DNA from 3 places in the Heyndrickxia vini genome. Region 3 is predicted to be linked to each of the others. Evidence: a T-box and tRNA genes for the amino acid it is inferred to sense, from the RefSeq annotation. Region 3 holds a T-box; the other regions hold tRNA genes.
What was found. The T-box of region 3 lies ahead of alaS (alanine--tRNA ligase). A T-box ahead of a tRNA ligase gene usually reads a tRNA of that ligase, here a tRNA-Ala.
Positions count from the first base shown of each region.

Region 1: it encodes a tRNA-Ala, which carries the amino acid that the T-box ahead of alaS (alanine--tRNA ligase) is inferred to sense. The anticodon was not compared.
Region 2: it encodes a tRNA-Ala, which carries the amino acid that the T-box ahead of alaS (alanine--tRNA ligase) is inferred to sense. The anticodon was not compared.

Region 1 covers NZ_CP065425.1:28,913-33,783, forward strand. Annotated here, with positions in the region: gene I5776_RS00145 (pro-sigmaK processing inhibitor BofA family protein) at 1-167, shown strand, start outside; rRNA gene I5776_RS00150 (16S ribosomal RNA) at 430-1,980, shown strand; tRNA gene I5776_RS00155 (tRNA-Ala) at 2,225-2,300, shown strand; rRNA gene I5776_RS00160 (23S ribosomal RNA) at 2,404-4,871, shown strand, end outside.
Region 2 covers NZ_CP065425.1:1,272,662-1,277,532, reverse strand. Annotated here, with positions in the region: gene I5776_RS06295 (MgtC/SapB family protein) at 1-164, shown strand, start outside; gene I5776_RS06290 (MFS transporter) at 205-1,431, opposite strand; gene I5776_RS06285 (transcriptional regulator) at 1,866-2,537, shown strand; tRNA gene I5776_RS06280 (tRNA-Ala) at 2,808-2,880, opposite strand; gene I5776_RS06275 (potassium channel family protein) at 2,998-3,990, shown strand; gene I5776_RS06270 (YugN-like family protein) at 3,996-4,400, opposite strand; gene I5776_RS06265 (glucose-6-phosphate isomerase) at 4,693-4,871, opposite strand, start outside.
Region 3 covers NZ_CP065425.1:1,561,580-1,566,450, forward strand. Annotated here, with positions in the region: gene I5776_RS07705 (PRC-barrel domain-containing protein) at 1-126, shown strand, start outside; gene I5776_RS07710 (hypothetical protein) at 98-286, shown strand; gene I5776_RS07715 (YrzQ family protein) at 306-440, shown strand; gene I5776_RS07720 (AI-2E family transporter) at 526-1,602, shown strand; T-box leader at 1,649-1,877, shown strand; gene alaS (alanine--tRNA ligase) at 1,928-4,561, shown strand; gene I5776_RS07730 (IreB family regulatory phosphoprotein) at 4,829-4,871, shown strand, end outside.

The DNA.
Region 1 (4,871 bases), 1.5 Mb from region 3:
TTATAAGACTTGCGATTGGTGCGTTGTTTTTGTTTTTTTTAAATCAGTTTGGTGGGCAATTCGGTATTCACGTTCCAATAAATCTTGTGACTACAGCAGTTTCAGGTTTATTAGGAATCCCTGGAGTAGTAGGTTTAACTATTATTCAAACGTGGATAATAGGTTAAAAATCCGCTTTTTGCGGATTTTCCTATTTTAGGAAGAAATGCTTTTGAAAATTATTTAGAATAAAGGTTGACTATTATACTGATATAGTGATAATATAATACATGTCGCTGAAACAAGTGATAAGGAAATGAAAAAAGTATTTGACACTTTATATTAGCTGTGATAATATAATAAAGTCGCTTAAAGGAAATTGATCTTTGAAAACTGAACAAAACGAAACGTCAATTAATTTATTTTTAAACTAGAGCTATATCAAACATCTTTTTGGAGAGTTTGATCCTGGCTCAGGACGAACGCTGGCGGCGTGCCTAATACATGCAAGTTGAGCGAATCTGATGGGAGCTTGCTCCCTGATGATTAGCGGCGGACGGGTGAGTAACACGTGGGTAACCTGCCTGTAAGACTGGGATAACTCCGGGAAACCGGGGCTAATACCGGATAACTTTTTCCTTCGCATGAAGGAGAATTGAAAGATGGCTCCGGCTATCACTTACAGATGGACCCGCGGCGCATTAGCTAGTTGGTGAGGTAACGGCTCACCAAGGCGACGATGCGTAGCCGACTTGAGAGGGTGATCGGCCACACTGGGACTGAGACACGGCCCAGACTCCTACGGGAGGCAGCAGTAGGGAATCTTCCGCAATGGACGAAAGTCTGACGGAGCAACGCCGCGTGAGTGATGAAGGTTTTCGGATCGTAAAACTCTGTTGTTAGGGAAGAACAAGTATCGTTCGAATAGGGCGGTACCTTGACGGTACCTAACCAGAAAGCCACGGCTAACTACGTGCCAGCAGCCGCGGTAATACGTAGGTGGCAAGCGTTGTCCGGAATTATTGGGCGTAAAGCGCGCGCAGGCGGTTTCTTAAGTCTGATGTGAAAGCCCACGGCTCAACCGTGGAGGGTCATTGAAACTGGGAGACTTGAGTGCAGAAGAGAAGAGCGGAATTCCACGTGTAGCGGTGAAATGCGTAGAGATGTGGAGGAACACCAGTGGCGAAGGCGGCTCTTTGGTCTGTAACTGACGCTGAGGCGCGAAAGCGTGGGGAGCGAACAGGATTAGATACCCTGGTAGTCCACGCCGTAAACGATGAGTGCTAAGTGTTAGAGGGTTTCCGCCCTTTAGTGCTGCAGCTAACGCATTAAGCACTCCGCCTGGGGAGTACGGCCGCAAGGCTGAAACTCAAAGGAATTGACGGGGGCCCGCACAAGCGGTGGAGCATGTGGTTTAATTCGAAGCAACGCGAAGAACCTTACCAGGTCTTGACATCCTCTTGCCCTCCCTAGAGATAGGGATTTCCCTTCGGGGACAAGAGTGACAGGTGGTGCATGGTTGTCGTCAGCTCGTGTCGTGAGATGTTGGGTTAAGTCCCGCAACGAGCGCAACCCTTGACCTTAGTTGCCAGCATTCAGTTGGGCACTCTAAGGTGACTGCCGGTGACAAACCGGAGGAAGGTGGGGATGACGTCAAATCATCATGCCCCTTATGACCTGGGCTACACACGTGCTACAATGGATGGTACAAAGGGTTGCTAGACCGCGAGGTTACGCCAATCCCATAAAACCATTCTCAGTTCGGATTGTAGGCTGCAACTCGCCTACATGAAGCCGGAATCGCTAGTAATCGCGGATCAGCATGCCGCGGTGAATACGTTCCCGGCTTTGTACACACCGCCCGTCACACCACGAGAGTTTGTAACACCCGAAGTCGGTGAGGTAACCTTTTGGAGCCAGCCGCCGAAGGTGGGACAGATGATTGGGGTGAAGTCGTAACAAGGTAGCCGTATCGGAAGGTGCGGCTGGATCACCTCCTTTCTAAGGAATATGGAAGACCACTGACGTGGTTACAACGAATGACGTTCTCGTTTTGTTCAGTTTTGAAGGATGAATTCTTCAAAAAAATATGCAATATATAAAAACAACGACAAGGATTTTTTCTTCCATATCGATGTTTTTTTTCTTTCCGAAAATGGTATATAGCTCAGCTGGTTAGAGCGCACGCCTGATAAGCGTGAGGTCGATGGTTCGAGTCCATTTAGGCCCACCATATAACATCTTCGGGGCCTTAGCTCAGCTGGGAGAGCGCCTGCTTTGCACGCAGGAGGTCAGCGGTTCGATCCCGCTAGGCTCCACCAATTGTTCCTTGAAAACTAGATAAAATGAGAAATAACCAAGTAATAACCGAGAATCGCCACTTTATGGATGAATCCATTAAGTAAGTTATAAACAACCTTTTTAGGTTAAGTTAGTAAGGGCGCACGGTGAATGCCTTGGCACTAGGAGCCGATGAAGGACGGGACTAACACCGATATGCTTCGGGGAGCTGTAAGCAAGCTTTGATCCGGAGATTTCCGAATGGGGGAACCCACTGCCCGTAATGGGGTAGTATCCTTACTTGAATACATAGAGTATGGAAGGCAGACCCGGGGAACTGAAACATCTAAGTACCCGGAGGAAGAGAAAGCAAACGCGATTTCCTGAGTAGCGGCGAGCGAAACGGAAGAAGCCCAAACCAAGAGGCTTGCCTCTTGGGGTTGTAGGACACTCTATACGGAGTTACAAAGGAACGGAGTAAATGAAGAGGTCTGGAAAGGCCCGTCAAAGAAGGTAACAACCCTGTAGTTGAAACTTCGTTCCCTCCAGAGTGGATCCTGAGTACGGCGGGACACGTGAAATCCCGTCGGAAGCAGGGAGGACCATCTCCCAAGGCTAAATACTCCCTAGTGACCGATAGTGAACCAGTACCGTGAGGGAAAGGTGAAAAGCACCCCGGGAGGGGAGTGAAAGAGAACCTGAAACCGTGTGCCTACAAGTAGTTAGAGCCCTATGCATTTATGCAGGGTGATAGCGTGCCTTTTGTAGAATGAACCGGCGAGTTACGATTTCAAGCAAGGTTAAGCTGAAGAGGCGGAGCCGCAGCGAAAGCGAGTCTTAATAGGGCGAATGAGTTTGAGGTCGTAGACCCGAAACCAGGTGATCTACCCATGTCCAGGGTGAAGGTAAGGTAACACTTACTGGAGGCCCGAACCCACGCACGTTGAAAAGTGCGGGGATGAGGTGTGGGTAGCGGAGAAATTCCAATCGAACTTGGAGATAGCTGGTTCTCTCCGAAATAGCTTTAGGGCTAGCCTTAAGGTAAGAGTCTTGGAGGTAGAGCACTGTTTGGACTAGGGGCCCTCATCGGGTTACCGAATTCAGACAAACTCCGAATGCCAATGACTTATCCTTAGGAGTCAGACTGCGAGTGATAAGATCCGTAGTCAAAAGGGAAACAGCCCAGACCACCAGCTAAGGTCCCAAAGTATACGTTAAGTGGAAAAGGATGTGGAGTTGCTTAGACAACCAGGATGTTGGCTTAGAAGCAGCCACCATTTAAAGAGTGCGTAATAGCTCACTGGTCGAGTGACTCTGCGCCGAAAATGTACCGGGGCTAAACGTATCACCGAAGCTGTGGATGGACACCGTCTGGTGTCCGTGGTAGGAGAGCGTTCTAAGGGCTGAGAAGCTAGACCGTAAGGACTGGTGGAGCGCTTAGAAGTGAGAATGCTGGTATGAGTAGCGAAAGAAGGGTGAGAATCCCTTCCACCGAATGCCTAAGGTTTCCTGAGGAAGGCTCGTCCGCTCAGGGTTAGTCGGGACCTAAGCCGAGGCCGAAAGGCGTAGGCGATGGACAACAGGTTGATATTCCTGTACCACCTCTTCACCGTTTGAACGATGGGGGACGCAGGAGGATAGGGTAAGCGCGCTGCTGGAATAGCGCGTCCAAGCAGTTAGAGGGGTGACGAGGCAAATCCCGTCACCATGTACCTTGAGCTGTGATGGCGAGGGAAATATAGTACCGAAGTTCCTGATTCCACACTGCCTAGAAAATCCTCTAGTGAGGTGAAAGGTGCCCGTACCGCAAACCGACACAGGTAGGCGAGGAGAGAATCCTAAGGTGAGCGAGAGAACTCTCGTTAAGGAACTCGGCAAAATGACCCCGTAACTTCGGGAGAAGGGGTGCTCTGTTAGGTGCAAGCCCGAGAGAGCCGCAGTGAATGAATATACCAGGCGACTGTTTAGCAAAAACACAGGTCTCTGCGAAGCCGCAAGGCGAAGTATAGGGGCTGACGCCTGCCCGGTGCTGGAAGGTTAAGAGGAGAGGTTAGCTAAAAGCGAAGCTTTGAATTGAAGCCCCAGTAAACGGCGGCCGTAACTATAACGGTCCTAAGGTAGCGAAATTCCTTGTCAGGTAAGTTCTGACCCGCACGAAAGGCGCAACGATCTGGGCACTGTCTCAACGAGAGACTCGGTGAAATTATAGTACCTGTGAAGATGCAGGTTACCCGCGACAGGACGGAAAGACCCCGTGGAGCTTTACTGCAGCCTGATATTGAATTTTGGTACAGCTTGTACAGGATAGGTAGGAGCCTTTGAAGCCGGAGCGCCAGCTTCGGTGGAGGCGTCGGTGGGATACTACCCTGGCTGTATTGAAATTCTAACCCGCACCCCTGATCGGGGTGGGAGACAGTGTCAGGCGGGCAGTTTGACTGGGGCGGTCGCCTCCTAAAAGGTAACGGAGGCGCCCAAAGGTTCCCTCAGAATGGTTGGAAATCATTCGCAGAGTGTAAAGGCACAAGGGAGCTTGACTGCGAGACCTACAAGTCGAGCAGGGACGAAAGTCGGGCTTAGTGATCCGGTGGTTCCGCATGGAAGGGCCATCGCTC
Region 2 (4,871 bases), 290 kb from region 3:
AGGAAAACAAAATAACCATTGAGGGCATTCGCATTAAAGACCTTCAACAAGATGGACATTTAATCGTATTAAAAGCAGTCACAAGTCACAGAAGACCAACTACTGAAATTTTTCACATCGTTTCGAGTTTGAATGAAGTAAAAGGAACAGAAATCGAAAGTTAATATAGAAAAAGGACTGAACAGTATCAGTCCCTTTTACCTTTTATGCATTTACCCTGCTATTACTTGAACTTTTCTCTTTTCGCAGTATGACTGAATATAAAATGATTGAAATGACTACTGAAATAGCAGCTGTTTTGTAAATACTTCCGTATCCAAATAAATGCCCAATTTGTCCAAAGGCCATTGCTCCAACACCAACCCCAAGGTCAAAAAATGAAAAGAAAGTAGCGTTCGCCATTCCCTTCCTATTCTTTGGTGCTTTCTCAATGGACCATGCTTGCAAAGCTGGTTGAACCGATCCAAAACCGAATCCATAAAGAAATGCTGCAACAAACAGAATGGAGCTATTTGGTAGCCATGCTAATAAAATCATCGCTAGAATAATTAACAAGGCACCTGGAATAAATACTGCTTGATGTCCCCTTTTATCATATAATTTACCCGCAAAAGTTCTGGTCAACATCAATGCTAACGCATAAATAAGGAAATACCATTGAATTCCCGCAATTCCCTTTTGCGCCGTATACAACGGTAAGAATGAAGCAATTCCTCCAAAAGTAACGGTGATAAAGAATAATAGTAAGGATGGAGAAAGAGCCGTTTTTTCATAAAAATCCCATTTAACTGTTACCGGAGCCGACTCAGACTTCTCTACCTTTTTGTATCGAATTTTAGAAGATAATAATAATGCTGCAATTCCTAATCCTGCACAAATAAAAAACAATTGCTTAAATGTAAGAACTCCTGCTAACGCAAGACCGAGTGATGGTCCAAAAGCCAATGCTAAGTTTCCTGATAAACCATAATATCCCATACCTTCTCCACGTCTTGTAGGTGGAATGAGATCTGTAGCTATTGTTCCGGATGCTGTCGTTGAAAACCCCCATCCAACCCCTTGAATAATTCGTAGAGCAAATAAAAACATAATGCTCATGGCAAATCCAAATGAGCCGACTGACAGTACAAATATTATCAAACCAAATAAGTAGACAAAACGTCTGCCTTTTGATTCAAGCGCATGGCCAGCAAATGGTCGAAGAAGCAATGCTGAAAAAGTAAAGATACCCACTACAAAACCAATGAGTTGATCATTTCCACCTAAATGTTCAACAAACAATGGGATTGTCGGTAATGTCATTTGGAAACCTAAAAAAATAAAAAAATTGGCTAAACAAATTAATATAAAGTCCCTTGTCCATATTTTTTCAGTACTTTTCATTAATTGAAGGCCGTCTGTATTCGAATTCAGTTTATATTCCCCCTTCATTTTTAATCTCATCACTCATTGTACAAAAAAACATTTCGGTTTGCTAATTAAATTTATTAGAAAAATGAATTTAAACGGACACTGGTTCCGCTATTTCTAATTAAATCTTTATTTCATACCTTTAGAGGACACACAATCCGTTATTTTATGAAAATCATTTAAAACAACCGTTATTTTTGACTTTAACGGAACGGGAGTCCGATCAATCTCTAATATTACCCCTTTTGTCACAGATAACGGAACCTCTGTCCAATTGGAGAATTACTCACCTGCAAAAAATTGCAGATTCATTCGTTTCAAGCTAAAATAAAATGAAATAGTCAGTCATTTAATGTGCCGCTTCGATACTATTACAATATGCTTAGGCATTAAGTATTTGTAAAGAAGTGGCATTTTTATATGGCTAACTAAAATAAGGATAAGGGGGTGTATTGTTGTCACAGTTTGAAGATAAGTTTACAAAATGGCACCAAGATAATATTTCAAATGAGAAAAACCATAGAAGACGCGAAATTCTTCAAAAAGGGTTGGGTCATGGGACCATCGAATTTCTTCGCTCGGTATGGTTCCCTGCTGTAGGAAATTTTGATCACTTGTATCCTGAATGGGAGGTACGAGATTTCAATAACGGGTATCGCTATCTCGATCTTGCCTACATGCCTGGGGAAGCTAAAGGAGGTATCGAAATTCAAGGATATGGTCCTCACGCCAGAGATCTTGATGTAAGAAGATTTAAGGATTTATGTTGGAGGCATTCATTATTGGCACTCGATGGATGGACATTCCTACCTATTGCTTATTTATCCATAAGGGATGAACCAAAAAGATGTCAGCAACTTATTTTATCTTTCATTGGGAAATTCATCTCAACAGATGTACCATCCCAATTATCTTGGCTTGAGGCAGAGGCTGTGCGTTTTGCACGTCGCATGTTGCGACCGGTCACTCCCATTGAGTTTGCAAATCATCTTAGAATAAGTGATCGACATACTAGACGGATTTTGTATAAACTAGTTGATTTACAAATACTTGCTATTGCAGGCGGTAAACAACGTGCACGAAGTTATAAACTCGTTTTCTCCCCTCAGAAATTACCACAATATTGATTTTCCAACCTCAATTGTATTTTAAAGGACATAGGGTCCGTTATTTCTATGAAATGCCTTATTTTCGTATTGTTAGAGGACACATAATCCGTTATTCGACGAAAATCATAAAAAAACATGACTATTTGCCGTAATAACGGAACGAGTGTCCGGCAAACCTCTAGTACTACCTCTTTTGTCACAGATAACGGAACCTCTGTCCAACTTTAGGTTAACATTCACCTCCGAAAACAAAAAAACACTACCCATAGTCGGTTAGTGTTTTTCAAATGGAGCATAGGGGGCTCGAACCCCTGACCTCGACGCTGCCAGCGTAGCGCTCTCCCAGCTGAGCTAATGCCCCTTCTCTATTTTTTATTATATTCAATTTAATAAAACCTTACAAGAGAATTTTATCCTTATAAGTTATAGTTTTGTATGCATTAGGAGATAATGGTGGGTGTTTAAAGGAGCTGATAAAATGTTTCAGCAATTTTATTATCGATTTCTTCGTTGGCCGGTTATTTTAAGGATATTATTATTAGCGATAACAGTCATTATTATTTTTGGGGCAGCCATGCATTTTATTGAACCGAAATCATTTCCGTCTATTTTCGTCGGTATTTGGTGGGCTGTTATTACAACAGCAACGGTTGGATACGGAGATGTTTACCCGGTAACGGTTAAAGGAAGGCTTCTTGGTATCCTTCTTGTATTTATCGGCGCGGGCGTAGTATCTGCTTATTTCGCATCACTTGCTGCAACGACCGTAAGATTACAAAATTCTTATATAAAAGGGAAAACGATGTTTACTGGAAAAAACCATATTATTATTATCGGCTGGAATGGCCGTTCAAAAAGTGTTATTGAACAATTATTGCAAACTAATTTTCCACAACCAATTGTTTTGATTGATGATACACTTGAACAAAATCCATTTTTAACCCGCCAAGTTCACTTTGTAAGAGGAAAACCGTATATTGATGAAGTTTTGAAAAAGGCGAATATCGCTTATGCCGATTTTGTATTAATTACATCTGATCAACATAAAACCGAAATACATGCCGACATGGGAACAATTTTAACATTACTTGCTGTTAAAGGAATAAATGTAGATGTGTATTGTGTTGTCGAAATTTTAACGGCAGAAAACTTTATGAATGCGAAACGGGGCGGAGCGAACGAAGTTGTTCAGACTAATATGCAAACTTCATACATTATGATGAACAGTGTCCTCTCCCGCGGGATGTCGAACACCATACTTTCTATGATGGATCATTTAAACGATAATCATTTGAAATATATTTCAATTAAACCGGAATGGGTAGGTCTTTCCTTTCAAGCTTTGAGTACCATTTTACAAGACGACCGAAAATTACTCATTGGATTGAAAACAGGGGAAGATACGATGATTAACCCTCCCCTGTATCGTAAAATTACAAATGATGATGAGCTTTTGGTTATTTCTAAATAGTCAAATTAAGAAAAAAGAATATGTTCTAATTCACGGACTAATTCTTTTCCATAGTCGATATATTTTTTAGGGATATTCCCATCTTCATCTTTCGGCTCAGCAAATTGATCAAATGCTGCTGCGGCATAACCTACACCCGCTTCGTCATCAACATCATTTTGATATACATGATTCAAAACAAATGGGGTCCCGAGTTGAACGACTACACCTCTTGTATCAAGCTGACCATCGACTGGAGTGAATGGAACCCTTAAAAATTGATAGCCATCATCATTCGCCATTTTTATATCAAAATAGCCTTGATCATAGTCCCAACCACCACCAATGGAATAACCGTTTGGTTTTAATAGTTGCTCGAGCTTATACAATTGAAATTGCTTTCCTTCAATTTTTGAGGGAATCTTATACATGTATGATCGCACTCCTTTTTTCTTAGTTTCTCTCATGGAGTACAATCATATTCTTTAATAAAAAAATCCCCAAATGGGGATTTTTTAAAAGGTAAGAAAGTATAAATTTATAGGATTAATATTTCTAATAAATAACTGCTTTATCTAGCTCCAGCGCCTATCGACTAGAAAACTTCAGGACTTCTCCCTACGATAAGTCAACATAGATTCGCCTTACATCACCCGCGTTTCCTTTATCTCAGTCAAAGTCCTTCCAGTTTTTACGTCGATGAGCAAGTCGCTTGCGCTCTTCTTATTTTAATCTATTTTCTAATTCTGCCTTTTTCGCTTCGTAACCAGGCTTTCCTAGAAGTGCAAACATATTTACCTTATATGCCTCAACCCCTGGTTGATCGAATGGGTTCACACCGAGAAGATATCCACTTATTGCACAAGCTTTTTCAAAGAAATATACTAAGTATCCAAATGTGT
Region 3 (4,871 bases):
ATGGAAGGAAAGAAGATTGTCCATTCAGTTGGGCCCCCTAGGTTTGGAAAAGATGCCATCATCGTTTCGGTAAATCAAACGCGAGGTGGCGAAACCTATGATGAAGTGCCCCAATTGCCAAAGTAAAGATCTTGGTAAAATTGGTATCAACCAATATTATTGCTGGAACTGTTTTATCGAACTTTCGATTGGCAAAGATACAATTTTTACTCATCAAGTAGAAGAAGATGGAACATTAAGTTCATTAGATGATTTATTTGATGAAGAGTCGCGAAGATTAAGTTAAATGGAAGGGGTGCATTGTTTTGAATAAAACATTCGTCTCCTTGCTAGGCTTCGGAGCAGGGATAGCAGCAACAGCAATCTCTCAACGACAAGGATATTTTGATAATAAACAAATGAAAAAAATGACGAAACGTTTACGTAAGGCATTTCGTTAAATTATGGCTATCCCATTGTGGGATAGCTTTTTTTGTCGGATAAAAAACCGCATAATTCGAATACTAGAAAAAGGAGGGATGTATGTTGCAGAAACCCCGTTGGCATTGGCTTTTAAATCTTGGTATTCTATTACTTTTGATGATCATTTTGTATTTTTTTCTTCTTTTAAAACCATTTTGGATGCCTATACTAAAAATATTTTTATCTGCATTTATACCTTTGTTTATTGCTGCCTTCTTTACGTACTTATTACATCCTCTTGTGGAAAAACTACATGAGCTGGGTATACATAGAGGATTAGCAACCTTTTTAATTTATATCGTTTTTTTTGGCGGAATCGGATACATGATCTATTTAGGCATCCCTATCTTGATTGAACAGATTAAAGATTTATCAGACCATATTCCAGAATTTGCGAATCAATACCGTACGTGGGTAGAAAATTTACACGATTCAACCTCGAGATGGCCGGATGGAATCCAAGATCAGATTGAACAGCGAATCAATAAGTTTGAAGCTTGGTTAAGCGGTTTTCTTTCAAAAGCAATAAATTCGTTAATGAAAATTGTAAATTTCATATTTATTCTAGCAATTATCCCTTTTCTCTCTTTTTATTTACTAAAAGATATAGAAAAGGTAAAGCAAACAGCATGGTATTTTACTCCGAAGAGATGGCGCAACCAGGCGAAACTTATGGTAAAAGATGCGGATGAATCAATCGGGGGATATATAAGGGGTCAACTTTTAGTTTGTCTATTAGTTGGGACAATTTCTACAATAGCATTTTGGTTAATCGATATAAAATATCCCGTTCTATTAGGTTTAATTGTTGGAATTACGGATATTATTCCTTACTTTGGTCCAATTATCGGTGCAGTACCGGTGGCAATTATTGCAGCGACCATGTCAGTAAAATATTTAATTTATGTTCTTATCATAATTGTAGTATTACAATTTCTTGAAGGAAATATATTATCCCCTTTAATCGTTGGCAAGTCCTTACATATGCATCCGTTATTTATTATTCTTGCATTGACAATCGGAGGGGAAATCGGAGGAGTAGTCGGATTAATTATTGCTGTCCCTTCTTTAGCCATATTAAAAGTTATTTTAATTCATGTGAAAAATCATATTTCAACAAATATACATTCACAAGATTGACAAAGTATAATAAAGTTTTTTATAATTCGACTATAGAAGAAAAACAATGAAAATGTTGAAGGATCAAGTATGTTATAGTCCATCTAAGAGTAATTTACTCAATTAGAGAGGAATTTCCGCGGCTGAAAGAAATTCTAGATGAAGGATAACAGAAAGCTAATCCGGAGTGCAGGTAAAAACTGCCGTCTTGCCCCGTTATAGGCACCCAAGAGAAAGATAATAGGAATATTATCTTTAATCAGGGTGGTACCGCGAGTAAGTCTCTCGTCCCTGTCCAGGGATGGAGGCTTTTTTTATTTCTCAAAAATAATTTGGAGGTTTTAATATGAAAAATTTAACAGGCGAACAAATTCGCCAAATGTTTTTAGATTTTTTCCAAGAAAAAGGGCATAAGGTGGAACCCAGTGCTTCACTTGTTCCACATGATGACCCATCATTACTATGGATCAATAGTGGGGTAGCGACATTAAAAAAATATTTTGATGGACGTGTTATTCCAGAAAATCCACGTATTACGAATGCTCAAAAGGCGATACGTACAAATGATATTGAAAACGTTGGAAAAACAGCAAGACATCATACATTCTTTGAAATGCTCGGGAATTTTTCAATTGGCGATTATTTTAAAGAAGAAGCAATTGATTGGGCTTGGGAATTTCTTACTAGTCCGAAATGGATTGGCTTTGACCCTGATAAATTGTCCGTAACTATTCATCCTGAGGATGATGAAGCACATGAATTATGGAATAAAAAAATTGGTTTACCAGAAGAAAGAATTATTCGATTAGAAGAAAACTTTTGGGATATCGGAGAAGGGCCAAGTGGTCCAAATACGGAGATTTTCTATGACCGTGGACCAGAGTTTGGCAATGATGAAAATGATCCGGAATTATATCCCGGTGGCGAGAATGAAAGATATTTAGAAGTATGGAACCTTGTTTTTTCTCAGTTTAATCACAACCCTGATGGAACATACACTCCACTGCCAAAGAAAAATATTGATACTGGTATGGGATTAGAACGAATGGCGTCTGTTATTCAAGAAGTGCCAACGAATTTTGATACAGATTTGTTTATGCCAATTATTGGGGAAACAGAAAAGCTTTCAGGTGAGAAGTATCGTGTTGACACTGAAAAAGATGTTGCCTTTAAAGTGATCGCAGACCATATCCGTACCGTTTCATTCGCTGTAAGTGATGGGGCATTGCCGTCAAATGAAGGGCGTGGCTATGTTTTACGAAGACTTTTACGCAGGGCAGTAAGATATGCAAAAACAATTAATATTAACGAACCATTTATGTATAAATTAGTTCCCGTAGTAGCGGAAATCATGGTCGATTTTTACCCTCAAGTAAAAGAAAATACTGAATTCATACAAAAAGTAGTGAAAAATGAAGAAGAACGATTCCATGAAACTTTACACGAAGGTTTGGCTATTCTATCATCTGTTATGAATAAAGCAAAAGAAGAAGGTACAGGTATCATTGCAGGTGAAGATGTTTTCCGGTTATATGATACGTATGGTTTCCCAGTTGAACTTACTGAAGAGTACGCGGCTGAACAAGGATTAAAAATTGATCTTGAAGGTTTTGAAAGAGAAATGGAAAATCAACGTGAGCGTGCGCGTAATGCAAGACAAGACGTGGGTTCAATGCAGGTTCAAGGCGGAATACTAGGGGATATTAAAGAACCAAGTAAATTTGTTGGTTATGACATGTTAACTAAATCAACGAAAGTATCAGTCATCATTAAAGATGGTAAATTAGTTGATCAAGCAGTTAGTGGTGATGAAATTCAATTTATCCTTGAAGAAACACCTTTCTACGCTGAAAGTGGTGGTCAAATAGCTGATGAAGGGAAATTAGAAGCAGAAGGACTTCTCGTAATTGTTGCCGATGTTATAAAAGCGCCAAATGGCCAACATTTACAACGAGGAATCATTAAAGAAGGTACGCTAAAAACAGGTAATGAAGTAGTTGCATCAGTTAATGAAATAAGCAGAAACAAAACAATCAAAAATCACTCAGCTACCCATCTGCTTCATCAAGCATTAAAGGACGTATTAGGAACACATGTCAATCAGGCAGGGTCATTAGTAGAACCGAATAGACTACGTTTCGACTTCTCGCATTTCGGTCAAATTACTTCCGAGGAATTAGAAAAGATCGAAGAAATTGTAAACGAAAAGATTTGGGCTAGTATACCGGTCGTTATTCAAAATAAAAATATAGATGAAGCAAAAGCGATGGGGGCTATGGCATTATTCGGTGAAAAATATGGTCAAATCGTTCGCGTCGTTTCGATGGGCGATTATAGTTTAGAGTTATGTGGTGGTTGCCATGTTTCAAACACTTCATCGATTGGGATTTTTAAAATTGTTTCGGAAAGCGGCATTGGTGCAGGAACAAGACGGATTGAAGCAGTAACTGGGGAAGCTGCATATCATTTAATGAATGAACATATCCATCGTTTAAATGAGGCAGCAGCTAAGCTTAAAGCAAATCCAAAAGATTTAAGTACAAGAATCGACAATGTACTACAAGAACTTAAAGATTTACAAAAAGAAAATGAATCATTATCTGCAAAATTGTCGAATATTGAAGCAGGGAGCTTAGTCGACAATACAGTTATTGTAGAAGGAATAAATGTAATAGCGAGTAAAGTTCAAGGTGTAGACATGAATAATTTACGTAGTATGGTAGATGATCTGAAACAAAAATTAGAATCAGGTATTGTTGTACTAGGTTCTGTACAAGATGATAAAGTAAATATTATTGCTGGTGTCACGAAAGATTTAATTGAAAAAGGATACCATGCAGGAAAACTAGTAAAAGAAGTAGCATCCCGTTGCGGCGGCGGTGGCGGTGGCCGTCCCGATATGGCTCAAGCTGGCGGTAAAGATCCAGATAAACTAGATTCTGCACTAGAATTTGTGAGTGATTGGGTAAAATCCATTTGATTCAAACAAAAAGTGTTGTACAATAAAGAAAGGAAATAGTGCCTTGAAGGAAAAATGATAGATCCTATCATTTTTTCCTTCCTCCTAATGATCAACAACATATTATTTCTACGTCCGATTTCTTCTTATTTTAAGAAGGATTTATGTATGAATATTTATACGGAGGTTATTTTGAACGGGATTGCTATTGGTTGAGCTTTTGAATAGGTGCTAAGCAAAATAATGCTTGTTTAATTAGGACAAGCGGTTAAAGAGAGGTGCTGTATAATGAGCTCTTTTGACAAAACGATGCGATTTAATTTTTCGGAAG